Geothrix sp. 21YS21S-2: one gene and its partners. The protein of the gene in region 3 interacts with the protein of the main gene of each other region in a pairwise test. Links are inferred from orthologs where the notes say so. Each region holds a gene or a part of one and is shown on either strand. Other genes may lie near its edges.

Region 1 (4,661 bases), 1.5 Mb from region 3 along the record:
GGCGCCGGAGCTCGACGCGCTCCAGGCCGCGCACCCCGGGTTCGCCTGGCACCCTACGCTCACGCAGCCCGGACCCGGGTGGACCGGCCTGCGGGGCCGCGTCGGCACAAGCGCGGCGGCCCTGGTAAGGGACCCCCGGGCCTGCCATTTCCACCTGGTGGGCAACGGGGCCATGCTCGCGGAGGTGAAGGCCGCCCTGGCGCTGTGCGGGGTTCCGGCGCCCCAGGTCACCTCGGAGGTGTTCTTCAACTTCAAGGCGGAGGCCGATCCGGAGGCGGTGGAGGAACTCGCGAGGCGGTTCGGCGGAGCTTGACCCCGGCTGATCAGCAGACACCCTCTCAGACGGACATTGAATGATGGAGCTGAAATTCAAGGCGCTTATCGCTAGGGATGGCTGGGGGGGCTTGGGCCTGGCACCGAAGAAGAATTCGTGCTCGCCGCACACAGCGCCGACGCATAGCGCCACGAAGACAAAGATCTTCAGCGTTCCCCACCAGTCTTCCATGAGCTCGCCTCGAATCATGGAGAACCAATCTGGCGTGAAGTAGAAACGGACACATTCCCAAAAGCCGCTCCAGCTTCGAAAGATCACCCATCCAAGTCCGAGGTACAAAGGAATGTTGAGGAGAGCGATGACCACCCAGCGGGTAATATCGTTGTCCATGATTCGCCCCACGAAGACCGGGAGAAGGAGGCCATCCGTATGGCTGGCCGTTGGAAGGGATGATTCGCCTTGAGCTGGATCGATTACCCAAGAGGGTATCACCATGTGAGGGAAACCTTCGCCGGTTGAACTCCAGCCCTGGGTCCTGGCAGAATCCGGCAATTGCCTCGAAATTGGTTCTTAACGGGACTGGGGGAGGCGCAGACCCATCCATGCTTTGGCTTTTGTCTGGAAGGGAGGCTGGGGCTGGTCGTGGGAGGCCGTCCTGACCCCCATCATCCAGGCAGGTTGAGACGAAAAGCCTCTCGCCGAGGCGCCGAGGGGCCGAGGTCCGCCGAGAAAAGATCTTCTTCTATTCCTCGGCGAGGGACCCTTCGATGGCGTTTGCCGGGTTCATCGGGCAACAGGTCGGCAGCAGTGGACTTCGGACATCTTGGGTCTGTCGACTCAAGGAGGAAGGAGGCCGCTTCTGCCTGTCATAGGATGACGCAGGTCCCCCGGACGGCGTCCTCATCCTGGATGGCCTTGCGCAGCTCAGCCAAGGGCAGGACGATCCGCACCGTCACGGCGCCGGCCATCCAGAGGCTGCCGGTGCCGCTCCGGACGCAAAGGGCGCCATCGTCCTCCAGAACCAGGCGTGCAAGGGGCCCCGCCGTAGCGGTGTGCCAACGGGTGGCGCCGTCGGCGTCCGTGAGCACCAGATTGCCGTCCTCCCGCATCGTTAGGGCGCCCGCGCCCTCGAAGCCCTCCCCGGGCGACTCCCACTGCAGGACCGCGGCCGGAGCCAGGCGGTACACCGCCACCTTGCCGTCGTCCCGCACGTCCAGGCGATACGCCCCGTTGCGGGAGGTGAGAGACTGCCCCTTGGCGAGGCTCGCACCGCTGGCCAGCGTGTCCTGCGCACCCGCGACGGCGCCCGCTCCGATCAGCAGGGAAGGAAGGATCCAGGATCTTGAAATTCGCACGCTCCACCTTGGGGACAGGGAAACCTTTTTTCATCCTCTTTCCCGGCTAATTTTTCGTTTGGTTTTGCCGGGGATGGACGGGGGTGGACAGGGATAAGGACGGCCTAACGCCATGCCGAGAGGATGCGCGCAAGGGCGGACAGGTTCGCTCCCCGGCAAAAAGAAAGGGGCCCCGAAAGGCCCCTTCCCCTTTTGCCCTTAAGGCCGTGGCTAGTACATGTCTTCCATGCCGCCGCCCATGCCGCCGGGGCCGCCCATGGGAGGATTCTTCTTGTCCTCGGGCAGGTCGCAGACGATGGCTTCGGTGGTGAGCATCATGGACGCCACGGAGGCGGCGTTGCGCAGGGCGCTCTTGGTCACCTTGGCGGGGTCGATGACGCCGAAGGCCACCATGTCGCCGAACTCGCCGGTGGCGGCGTTGAAGCCGAAGTTGCCCTTCTCCTCCTTGACGCGGTTGACGATGACGCTGCCTTCCACGCCGGCGTTGTTGGCGATCTGGCGGAGGGGCTCCTCCAGGGACTTCTTGACGATCTCCACGCCCGTGGCCTGGTCGCCGGTGAGCTTCAGGGTGGCGAGCTTGACCAGGGAGCGGAGCAGCGCGACGCCGCCGCCGGCCACGATGCCGTCCTCGACGGCGGCCTTGGTGGCGTGCATGGCGTCCTCGACGCGGGCCTTCTTCTCCTTCATCTCGGTTTCGGAAGCCGCGCCCACCTTGATGACGGCGACGCCGCCCACGAGCTTGGCCAGGCGCTCCTGCAGCTTCTCCTTGTCGTAGTCGCTGGTGGAGATCTCCACCTGCGAGCGGATCTGCTTGACGCGGCCCTGGATGGCGCTGGGCTCGCCGGCGCCCTCGATGATGGTGGTGTTCTCCTTGTCGATGACGATCTTCTTGGCGGTGCCGAGATCCTCGATCTTCAGGTTCTCGAGCTTGAGGCCGAGATCCTCGGTGACGGCCTTGCCGCCGGTGAGGATGGCGATGTCCTCGAGCATGGCCTTGCGGCGGTCCCCGAAGCCGGGGGCCTTGACGGCGGCGATGTTGAGGGTGCCGCGGATCTTGTTGACCACCAGGGTGGCCAGGGCCTCGCCGTCCACGTCCTCGGCGATGATCAGCAGGGGGCGGCGGCTGTTGACGACCTGCTCCAGGAGGGGCAGGAGGTCGCGCATGTTGGAGATCTTCTTCTCGTAGATCAGGACGAGGGGGCTCTCCAGCTCGACCTTCATCTGGTCGGGGTTGGTGACGAAGTAGGGGCTGAGGTAGCCGCGGTCGAACTGCATGCCCTCGACGACGGTGAGCTCGGTGTCGCGGCCCTTGGCCTCTTCCACGGTGATGACGCCGTCCTTGCCGACCTTGGCCATGGCGTCGGCGATGATCTTGCCGATCTCCTGGTCGCCGTTGGCGGAAATGGCGCCCACCTGGGCGATGGCGTTGCCCTCGACGGGCTTCTTGATCTCGTCGATGGCGGCGACGACGCAATCCACGGCGAGATCGATGCCCTTCTTGATCTCCATGGTGTTGGCGCCGCTCACGACGGCCTTGATGCCTTCCTTGTAGATGGCGCGGGCCAGCACGGTGGCGGTGGTGGTGCCGTCGCCGGCGATGTCGGAGGTCTTGGAGGCCACTTCACGGACCAGCTGGGCGCCCATGTTCTCGTGCTTGTCCTTGAGCTCGATCTCCTTGGCGACGGTGACGCCGTCCTTGGTCATGAGGGGGGAACCGAACTTCTTCTCGATCAGGACGTTGCGGCCTTTGGGGCCGAGGGTGACCTGCACGGCGTCGGCGAGCTTGTTGACCCCGCGCAGGATGGCCTGGCGGGCTTCTTCGGCGTAGATGATGGATTTGGCGGACATTGTTTATCTCCTGAAGGGTTTCCGGAATTCGTTTCTAGCCGACGATGGCGAGGATCTCGTCTTCGCGAACGATGACGTGGTCGATGCCTTCGATCTTCACTTCGGTGCCGGTGTACTTGCCGATCAGGACCTTGTTGCCGGCCTTGACGGACATGGGGATGCGCTTGCCGTCCTCGGCGAACTTGCCGTCGCCCACCGCCACGACCTCGGCTTCCATGGGCTTCTCCTTGGCGGTGTCGGGGATGATGATCCCTCCCTTGACCGTTTCGGCAGGCTCGCTGCGCTTGAGCAGGACACGATCGTATAGGGGCTTGATTGCCATGATGGCCTCCGTGTGAAAAGGGACCCGGGAGCGTCCCCCGGGGTGGCTGTTAGCACTTACTATCAGCGAGTGCTAATCTAGCCCGCCCCCAAATGGATGTCAAGGGGGGCATTCCATGCTTGAGCCTAATTGGCTCACATTTTATTAATCATTTTATTTCGATCTTTGGAGGAGATTGCCCCGCCTCCACGGTCCGCTTGGGGGTAGGCTAGAGGAATGAGTCAGCTTTCCCTCCTGATCGAACTCCAGACCGTGCATGACAATCTGCACGTCATCCAAAGGGACCTGAGCGCATTCCCGCCCGACCTGGCCGCCCTGGATTCCGAACTCAAGATGCTGGCGAAAAAGCTCGAGGAGACCGGCAGGGCCCTGGCGTCCTCCCGGACCCAGCAGGCCACCCTCACCACGAACCTCGCCGCCGCCCAGAAGCAGGAGGACCTGTCCAAGGCCGCCGTCAAGGAGACGAAGCAGAAGGCGCAGTTCACCCTGGCCATCCGCGAGCTGGACGACCGCCAGCGGCAGAAGACCGCCATCGCCCGCCCCCTGAAGGACGTGGAGACCCGCATCGAGGCCCTGGAACGGGCCGAGGGCGAGATGCGCACCCGGCAGGCCGAGGCGCAGAAGCAGTTCGACGAGCTCCGGGCGGTCTTCCTCTCCGAGCACGAGAACCAGGTGGAGGGTGAACGCCGCCTCCAGAAGCGCCGGGCGGAGATCTCCGAGGCCGTGGACCCCGCCGTGCTGGTCAAGTTCGACCGGCTCCTCCAGCAGCGCCAGGGCCGCGCCGTGGTCCCCATCGACAAGGGTTCCTGCGGCGGCTGCCGCACCCGCCTGAGAACCCCGTTCCTGGCCCAGCTCCGGGAAG
Region 2 (4,637 bases), 2.3 Mb from region 3 along the record:
GAAGTCGCCGTTGCGTTTCCCGAAGGCGGCGATCTCGGTGGGGCAGACGAAGGTGAAGTCCATGGGCCAGAGGAAGAGGACCTTCCACTGCCCGGCGAAGCTCTCGTGGGTGAGGGTCTGGAACTCCTTGCCGGCGGTCACGGCCTGGAGGGAGAAGGAGGGGAGGTGGTCGCCGACGGTCAGCATGGGGTTTCCTCTGGGGATGGGGAGCAGGATCGCTCCGCCTGACCAGCTTCGCTCCGGCGGCAACCCAGGTCCAAGATATCGATTCTATGTAAGTGATAGGATATGCCTATGGACACCGCCCCCCTTCCCTTCACCCTCCGCCAGATGCAGTACGCCCTCGCCGTGGCGGAGAACCTCAGCTTCAGGAAGGCCGCGGACCTCTGCGCCGTGGCCCAGCCTTCCCTCAGCGCCCAGGTTGCCGCCCTGGAGGAGGCGCTAGGCGTGACCCTCTTCGAGCGGGGGCGGGGGGGCGTGCGGGTCACGCCCCCGGGCCGGGCCCTGCTCGTCCGCATGGGCCGCATGCTCAGGGAGGGGTCGGACCTGGCGCAGGAGGCCCGGTCCTTCGTGGATCCGCTGGCGGGGCCCCTGCGCCTGGGCATCCTCCCCACGCTCGCGCCCTATGTGCTTTCCTTTCTCACGCCGGCCCTGCAGGCGGCGTTCCCCCGCCTGCAGCCCATCTGGATCGAGGGCACCACCGCCACCCTGACCGCGGGACTGCGGGACGGCGGCCTGGAGGGCGCGCTGCTGGCCCTGGAAGCGGACCTCGGCGACCTCGAGACCTTCCCCCTGGGACAGGACCCCTTCCAGGTGTGCCTGCCCGCGGGCCACCGGCTGGCCCGGGGCACGCGCCCCCTGGACCTGGAGGCCCTGGAGGGCGAGCGCATCCTCCTGCTGGATGACGGCCACTGCCTCCGCCACCAGGCCCTGGCCGCCTGCGGCCGCACCCGGGTGGAGGAGCTCGGGTTCCGCGCCACCAGCCTGTCCACCCTGGTCCACATGGTGGCCGGCGGCCTGGGGATCACGCTGCTGCCGCGCCTGGCCGTCGGGACCGAGGCCGCCAGGGCCACGGTGATCCTCCGGCCCCTGGCCCCGCCGGTGCCCTTCCGCACCCTGGCCCTGGCCTGGCGCCCGGGGTCCTACGCCGGCCCTTCCCTCCGGCAGGTGGGGGCGGAGGTGGCGGCCGCCTTCCGGAAGCATCCGGACGGCGGTCGATAATTTTGTGAATTGAACATAATTTAATTGATATCGAGACTCAATCTCGATATTCTTTCTCCAGCGCCGCCAAGGCAACCCGGCGTCCAGCTTCTGCCAGGATGACCTCAGCCCCAGGACAACCCGCATGAAAATTTTAACTGATCTCCAGAACCGGTTCCGCCTGAAGGCGGAGGGCCCCGGCGCCTGGAACCCCCTGCGGTACCTGGGCCCGGGCCTGCTGGTGACCGTGGGCTTCATCGACCCCGGCAACTGGGCCTCCAACGTGGCGGCGGGGGCCTCCCACGGCTACACCCTCCTGTGGATCGTCACCCTGTCCACGGTGATGCTCATCCTGCTCCAGCACAACGCGGCGCACCTGGGCATCGTCACGGGCCTGTGCCTGTCCGAGTCCGCCACCCGGCACACGCCCGCCTGGGTCTCCCGCCCGGTCCTGGGCACGGCGGTGCTGGCGGCCATCGCCACGGCCTTCGCCGAGATCCTGGGCGGGGCCATCGCCCTGGGCATGCTCTTCCATCTCCCCCTCAAGGTGGGCGCCTGCCTCACCACCGCCGTGGTGGCGGGCCTGCTGCTGTGGAACTCCTACCGCGTCCTGGAGAAGGTCGTGGTGGGCTTCGTCTCGCTCATCGGCCTGGCCTTCCTGGCCGAGCTGGCCATGGTCCACACCCACTGGTCCGCGGCCGCGGTGGGCTGGGTGCGGCCCACCGCCGGCCAGGGTTCCATGGTCCTGATCATGAGCATCCTGGGGGCGGTGGTGATGCCCCACAACCTGTTCCTCCACTCGGAGTTCATCCAGAGCCGCCAGTGGAACCTGCAGGGGGAGGAGGCCATCCGCGGGCACCTGCGGTTCGAGCTCTTCGACACCCTCTTCTCCATGGGCGCCGGCTGGGCCATCAACAGCGCCATGATCCTCCTGGCCGCCGCCACCTTCCACCGGCACAACCTCGCCGTCACCACCCTGGAGCAGGCCGCCTCCATGCTGCGCCCCATGGTGGGCCCGGCCTCGGGGACGATCTTCGCGGTGGCGCTCCTCTGCGCCGGCCTGGCCTCCACCCTCACGGCGGCCATGGCCGGGGGCTCCATCTTCGCGGGCATCTTCGGCCAGCCCTTCGACGTGCGGGGCACCTCCAGCCGCGCGGGGGTCCTCGTGACGCTGGTCCCCGCGCTCCTGGCCGTGTTCTTCGTGACGGACACCTTCCGGATGCTCATCCTTTCGCAGATGGTCCTGAGCATCCAGCTGCCGATCACCATCCTGCTGCAGGTGTACCTGACGTCCTCCCGGAAGGTCATGGGCAGCCATGCCAACGACCTTCTGGGAGGGAGCATGCTGTGGGCGGTGGCCACGGTGGTGATCGTGCTCAACCTGATGCTGTTCAGGAGCGCGCTGGCGGCGTGACCGTGCCCGTCACTTCCCGATGGTGACGACGCCCGAGGGCGCGAAACCCGTCTGGACCGTCGGGTTGGCCATGAGCGTGAGCGCGCCCGTGGCCTGGTCGATGGTGTACTGCGCCACGGAGGAGCTGCCCCACCCCGTGTCGCCGCTGGTGGCGTAGGCGAACCGGCCCGAGGACTCCACCGTGATGACGGCGGCGCCCGCCCCGCCCGCCGAGACCGTGGGGGTGGCCATGGCGGTGAGCGCCCCCGTGGCCGGGTCGATGGCGTACTGGGCGACGACCGCGGCGCTGGAGGCGGTCAGGATCGCCACGTAGGCGAACTTGCCCGTGGGGTGGATCGCCAGGGTGAAGGCGTAGGTCCCCGCCTTCACCAGGGCCGGGCTCAGGGGCGTCAGCTGCCCGGTGGACGCGTTGACGCTGAACTGGGCGACGGTGCCGTCGAAATAGTTCGTGACGTAGACGTACGTGCCCGAGGCGAGGGTGGCGGTCTTCACGTCGAAGGCCGAGCCGGACCCGTTGACGCCGCCGGAGGGCACCAGGAACGGGCTGAGCGCCGCCAGCGTCCCGTCGGCATTGATTTTGTACTGGGATACCGTGTTGGCGCCGCCGTTGGCCGCATAGGCGTACGTGCCCGCGGCGACGATGGCGACGGCGTTGGGGCCGTTGCGCCCGTTCGCGGGGTCCCCGCAGGTGACGGTGGCCGGCGCCAGGGCCGCGAGGGCCCCGGTGGAACCCACCGCGTACTGGTTGACGGCGCTGGCCTGCTGGAGGGGGACATAGACGTCGGAGCCCGCGGGATGGACCGCGAGGGCCGAAGGATAGTAGAGCTTGCCGCCGGCAAGGGTCCCCATCAGGACCGTCGGCGTGGCCATGGGCGCAAGGGAGCCGTCCGCGCCCACCGCGAACTGGGCGACGGTGTTGCTGCTCACGTTGGACGCGTAGACGTACCTGCCCAGCGGATCGGCCGCGAGGTACCGGGGATTGTTCCCGGCCGTCGACACCGTCGCCGGGGACAGGGGCGTGAGCGCGCCGTTGGGGCCGATGGAATACTGGGAGATGCTGCCTCCCGAGCCGCCCAGGGTGTTGGCCACGTACGCGTAGCCCCCCGCCCACAGGGCGTAGAGGGTGACGCTGCCGGAGCCCTTCGTGAAGGTCTGGCCCTGCTTGTAGGCCGTGCCGGAGCCGTCCGCCTTGGTCTGCCAGCCCAGGAAGGTGTAGCCGGCATAGGCGAGGCTCCCGGCGTTCCCGAGCACCGTGACGGTCTGCCCCGTCGCGTAGGTGGTGGCATCCACCGGGACGCTTCCGGCCGTCGCGCCGTTGGCGTCATAGGTCACGTTGCCGCTCACCGGGTTGACGGTCCAGTGGGCGTGGAAGGTGAGGTTGGCCGAGCCCATGGCGCAGGTCTGCCCCTGGAGGTAGGTGCTCCCGGTGCCGTCCGCCAGCGTGTTCCAGCCTGCGAAGGCGCTGCCGCTCTTCACGAGGTTCCCGGTGTTCCCGAGGACCGTGACCGCGGCCCCCGGCAGGTAGGCGCCGGTGTCCACCGGAACCGCGCCTCCGGTGTTTCCGTTGCCGGAATACGTCACGGTGTAGGTGGTGGCCGGAGGGGTGACGGGCGTGCCCCCGCCGCCGCCCCCCGAGCACCCCGCCGCCAGCAGGACCACCGCGGCGAGCCCAAGGCCTCGCGCGCCGGTCCGGAAATGCCTCCCAGCTCTGGTTTCCATAACGCCTCCCGCGTTGAGATCCACCTCAGACAGCGGAGGGGAGGGACGGCGTGACTCAGGTTTTTCGCAGGCGGGCTACCTTGGAGGAATGGATTCAACGTCGCGCCTTCGGAACATCCTGGCCTTCTGGCTGCCCCTCGCGGCCGCCTGGCTGATGATGGGCGCGGAGGGACCGTACCTGTCGGCCATCGTGGCCCGGCTGGACCGGCCGGTGGAGAACCTGGCGGCCTTCGGGCTGTCCTTTTCCCTGGCCTGGCTGGTTGAATCCCCCATCATCATGCTGCTCTCCGCCACCACGGCCCTG
Region 3 (4,451 bases):
CTCGGCGGCCTCCTTGAACTTTTCTTCCGCTTCCTTGTTCCCGGGATTCTGGTCCGGGTGGAACTGCATGGCCAGCCTGCGGTAGGCCTTCTTGATCTCGTCGAGGGTGGCTTCCTTGCCTACGCCCAGTACTTCATAGTAGTCGCGCTTCATCCCACCAGAATATCACCTGGGGCGGTTTTCCGCTCCATCCTCCCCGTCCAGGGAGTTCATCATGGACTCGCTGGCCACGAGGACGGCGTTGGTGAGCAGCTTCTGCACTTCGAGGAGCTGCTCCTCCGAGGACTTGACGGCGGCCATGTCCTTGTTGGCCACGGCCATGCGCACGGCGTTGAGCGTGTCGCGCACCAGGGTCTGCTCCTCCAGGGCCAGGAACTTCCCGCACTCGGTGAAGCTGCGGTCGCAGGAGAAGAGGAGGCCCTCGGCGGAGGCGATGTACTTGAGCTCGTCGCGGCGCCTCGCGTCGGCCTCCTGGTTGTTCTGGGCCTCCCGGAGCATCGCCTGGATCTCCAGCTCGGACAGGCCCGAGGAGGGCCGCATGCTCATGCTCTGCTCGAGGCCCGTGAGGAGGTCCTTGGCGGAGACCTTCACGATGCCGTTGGAGTCGATCTCGAAGGCCACCTCGATCTGGGGCACGCCCTTGGGCAGGGGCGGCAGGTTGATGAGGTCGAACCGGCCCAGGCTCTTGTTGTGCTCGGCCAGCTCGCGCTCGCCCTGGAGGACGTGCACCTCGACCCGGCTCTGGTTGTCGGTGACGGTGGTGAAGGTCCGGCTGTCCCGGGTGGGGACGGTGGTGTTGCGCTGGATGATCTTCACGTAGCCGCCGCCCTGGGTCTCGATGCCCAGGGAGAGGGGCGTCACGTCCAGCAGCACCAGGTCCGTCACCTCGCCGGTGAGGACGGCGCCCTGGATCGAGGCGCCCGCGGCCACCACCTCGTCGGGGTTGATGTCGCGGTTGGGCTCGCGGCCGAAGAAGTCCTTCACGACCTGCTGCACCAGGGGCATGCGGGTCTGGCCGCCCACGAGGATCACCTCGTCCACGTCCAGGGCCGTCTTGCGGGCCTGCTTCAGGGCGTCCTGCACGGGGCCCATGGTGCGGGCCACGAGGTCGGCCACCATGTTCTCCAGGTCCTCCCGGGTGAGGGTGGACTCCAGGTGCTGCGGGCCGGTGGGGCCCTGGGCGATGAAGGGCAGGCGCACCTCCACCCGGTCCAGGGTGGAGAGCTCGCACTTGGCCTTCTCGGAGGCCTCCTTGAGCCGCTGGAGGGCCATGCGGTCCTTGGTGAGGTCGATGCCGGTCGAGTTGCGGAAGTGCTCCACCAGCCACATGAGGATGGCCTGGTCGAAGTCCTCGCCCCCCAGGAACGTGTCGCCGCTGGTGGCCAGCACCTCGAACACGCCGTCGTTCATCTCCATGATCGTGAAATCGAAGGTGCCGCCGCCGAAGTCGTAGATGGCCAGGGTCTGCTTGAGGCCCTTCTTGTCCAGGCCGTAGGCCAGGGCCGCGGCGGTGGGCTCGTTGATGATGCGCTGGACGTTGAGGCCGGCGATGCGCCCGGCGTCCTTCGTGGCCTGGCGCTGGGCGTCGTCGAAGTAGGCCGGGACCGTGATGACGGCGTCGGAGACCTCCTCGTGGAGGAAGGCCTCGGCCGACGCCTTCAGGGCCTTGAGGATGATGGCCGAGATCTCGGGGGGGGCGTAGCCGCGGTCGCCCACGCCGAGCCAGGCGTCGCCGTTGGGGGCCTTGACCACCGGGAAGGGCAGCTTGCCCATGGCCTCCTGCACCTGGTCGGAGCCGAACTTCTGCCCGATGAGGCGCTTGACCGCGAACAGGGTGCGCTGGGGGTTGGTGACGGCCTGGCGCTTGGCGATGTGCCCCACCAGGACGTCGCCCTTGTCGGTGAATGCCACCACCGACGGCGTGGTGCGGCTCCCCTCCCGGTTGGGGATGACGCGGCGCTCGCCGCCTTCCATGACGCACGCGCAGCTGTTGGTGGTTCCCAGGTCGATTCCGATGAGCTTGCCGGCCATTGCGTTACTCCCGAGTGGGCGATGTGGGCGTTACGGTGTTCAGGAGGGATCCTGCGTGGGATCCCCTTCGGGATGGTTGTTGACGATGACCCGGGCGGGCCTGAGCAGCTGGTCGCGCAGGTAGTAGCCGCGCTCGTAGATGGCGGCCACGGACCCGTCGGGGAGACTGGCCTGGCTCGTGGTGGTGAGGGCCTCGGCATGCTGGGCGTCGAAGGGGTCGCCGACGTTCAGGGTCAGGGGCTCCACGCCGGCCTTGCGCAGGGCCTCCTGCATCTGGCGGTGGATGAGGACCACGCCGGCGTGGAAGTCCTCGAGGCTGGTGTAGGTGGCGTTGATGCAGCGCTCGAAGCTGTCCAGCACGGGCAGGAGCTCCAGGAGCACCTTGCGCTCGGCCAGCGTCACGGCCAGCTGCGTCTCGCGGCCCACGCGGTTCCGGTGGTTGGTGAAGTCGGCCATGAGGCGGTGGTGCTTGTCCTTGTGGTCGGACTCGGCCTTCTCCAGGGCCTCGAGGCGGGCCCGGGCCTTGGCCAGCTCGGCCTCCAGGTCCTCCCGGCTCATGCCCGCCGTCTCCGCGGGCGCTTCGGGCGCGGGCGGCTCGTAGTCGCCGATCTCGTCGGCGAGGGCCTGCAGATCCGCCCCTTCGCCAAACTCCTCCTGGGTCAGATCGACGGTGAGGTCATTTTCCGGGAGGAGGGGATCGGCGGGGAAGTCCGTGGTTTGGGGTTGGATTTTTTCGGTCATTGAGTACTCGATAATGAAATGTTAAGGGGACTGCGTCAAACAGATGTGGGCTTCCGTCTCTGGATTTCATCCGACCACCACGCCAGGCTCCCCGCCACCTTCCGGTAGTCCAGGCGCAGGGGGCCCACCAGGGCGAAGGTGACCTGGGCGCTCCTGTTGATGGTGACCGTGCGCAGGGCGGTGGCCAGGGGCATCTCCTGGAAGAAGGGGTTCTCCGAACCCAGGAGGAGCTGGACCTCGGACGTGGCCGCCACGGCGAAGGCGTTGAGGAGGTGGGCGAGGCGCTCGTGCTGCTCGAAGGCCTCCACCAGGTTCCGGAAGCGGGAGGGGTCCAGGAACTCCGGGCACCGGCCCATCTCGCCCAGGCCGGCGACCACCAGGGGGGAATCCATGGGCTGGGTCATGCGGGAGGCCAGTTCCGACAGCCGCCGGCTGAGTTCCCGGGCGTCGGAGGCCTGGCCCTCCAGGTCGGTGATGAGCCGGTCCCGCATCTCGGGAAGGGAGCACCCCCCGAAGTGGGCTGTTGCGAAGTTCCCCAGTTCCACCAGTTTGGTCGCGGGGAAGCCCCAGCGGTTCTCCATGATCTGGTGTTCGACCTCGCCGCCGGTGCCCACCCACACCGTGACGATGCGGGCCGGGGGCTTCCCGGGGCCCAGGGGGACGAATTCGAGCCGCACCAGGCGGCTCCGGGTGAGGTGCATGGGCAGGGCGACGCAGATGCCCTTCATGGCCTCGCTCAGCACCCGGCTGGCGTTGCGCAGCCACTGGGCGTCCCCGGCCTGCCCCTCCACGCCTCCGATGGCCTCGGTGAGCCGGGCCCCCAGGATGGGGTCGGGGCGGATGGGCTGGACGAAGTGGTCCACGTAGTAGCGGTAGGCCTTTTCCGTGGGCACGCGGCCCGCGGAGGTGTGGGGCTGGTCCAGGAGGGCCTCGTCCTCCAGGTCCGCCAGGACGTTGCGGATGGTGGCCGAGGAGAAGGAACCCGGGATGCGCTTGGACAAGAGGCGCGATCCCACCGGCTCCCCCTCGACCAGATAGGTCTCGATGAGCGCCTTCAGGACGGATTCGCTGCGAGGAGAAAGGTTGAGCGCCAAGGTGGGAATTTCCGGGTCGCAGACGGTGCCCGTCGTGCGTGTCCCAACTATACTTCATTTTTCGGTCTTTCCTGGAGGTCCCCCATGACGTTTAGATCATCCCTCTTGCTTACCGGGATCCTTGGTTCCTTCATCATCTGCGGGCAGCTTTCGTGCGACCGCAAGCCCACCGAGGCCGAGATCCAGGCCCAGGCCGCCGCCAAGGCCGCCGATGAACGGGTGGCCCAGCTCGAAAAGGAGATGGCCGACATCAAGGCGGGCAAGCACGCTTCGGCCGGCGACGCCGACACGGTCCAGCACATGTCCAAGGCCCAGATCAAGGCCCTGGACCGCCGCCTGGCCGATGCCAAGAAGAACGCCACGCTGGCCCACCAGGACGTCCAGACCCTGGCGGCCGCCCCCAAGGCCGAAGCCGTCAAGGCCGTCATCGTGGACGTGCCCGCCGGGACCCAGGTGGCCGTGGCCCTCGGCCGGGAGCTGAGCACCGAGAAGGACCAGGCGGGGGACGCCTGGGAAGGCACCCTGGTCGAGGACGTGACGGTGGGGGGCCGGGTGGCCTGGCCCAAGGGGACCCCCGTCAAGGGG

What was found. The genes of interacting proteins can lie anywhere in the genome.
Region 1: the proteins of RAH40_RS09440 (region 3) and groL interact in binary tests that used the Escherichia coli proteins (3 or more experiments, as listed by UniProt). The link is inferred for Geothrix sp. 21YS21S-2 from one-to-one orthologs.
Region 2: the proteins of RAH40_RS09440 (region 3) and RAH40_RS19515 interact in binary tests that used the Escherichia coli proteins (3 or more experiments, as listed by UniProt). The link is inferred for Geothrix sp. 21YS21S-2 from one-to-one orthologs.

What each region holds. Positions count from the first base shown.
Region 1 is NZ_CP132910.1:572,810-577,470, reverse strand. The notes cover bases 1,159-4,142. They hold groL (chaperonin GroEL), read right to left. Parts: upstream 3,478-4,142; coding sequence 1,840-3,477; downstream 1,159-1,839. Other genes in these bases: RAH40_RS02600 (zinc ribbon domain-containing protein), read left to right, coding at 4,016-4,142; groES (co-chaperone GroES), read right to left, coding at 3,512-3,799; RAH40_RS02615 (hypothetical protein), read right to left, coding at 1,159-1,629. Outside these bases: RAH40_RS02620 (ferredoxin--NADP reductase), read left to right, coding at 1-313; more of RAH40_RS02615, read right to left, coding at 1,141-1,158; more of RAH40_RS02600, read left to right, coding at 4,143-4,661.
Region 2 is NZ_CP132910.1:4,423,159-4,427,795, reverse strand. The notes cover bases 520-3,479. They hold RAH40_RS19515 (Nramp family divalent metal transporter), read left to right. Parts: upstream 520-1,345; coding sequence 1,346-2,614; downstream 2,615-3,479. Other genes in these bases: RAH40_RS19510 (beta-propeller fold lactonase family protein), read right to left, coding at 2,624-3,479; RAH40_RS19520 (hydrogen peroxide-inducible genes activator), read left to right, coding at 520-1,221. Outside these bases: RAH40_RS19525 (peroxiredoxin), read right to left, coding at 1-186; more of RAH40_RS19520, read left to right, coding at 295-519; more of RAH40_RS19510, read right to left, coding at 3,480-4,333; RAH40_RS19505 (hypothetical protein), read left to right, coding at 4,422-4,637. UniProt on the Escherichia coli protein: H(+)-stimulated, divalent metal cation uptake system. Involved in manganese and iron uptake. Can also transport cadmium, cobalt, zinc and to a lesser extent nickel and copper. Involved in response to reactive oxygen.
Region 3 is NZ_CP132910.1:2,111,288-2,115,738, reverse strand. The notes cover bases 922-3,695. They hold RAH40_RS09440 (nucleotide exchange factor GrpE), read right to left. Parts: upstream 2,773-3,695; coding sequence 2,071-2,772; downstream 922-2,070. Other genes in these bases: hrcA (heat-inducible transcriptional repressor HrcA), read right to left, coding at 2,808-3,695; dnaK (molecular chaperone DnaK), read right to left, coding at 922-2,031. In the rest of the region: molecular chaperone DnaJ, read right to left, coding at 1-153; more of dnaK, read right to left, coding at 166-921; more of hrcA, read right to left, coding at 3,696-3,866; RAH40_RS09430 (hypothetical protein), read left to right, coding at 3,951-4,451. UniProt on the Escherichia coli protein: Participates actively in the response to hyperosmotic and heat shock by preventing the aggregation of stress-denatured proteins, in association with DnaK and GrpE. It is the nucleotide exchange factor for DnaK and may function as a thermosensor.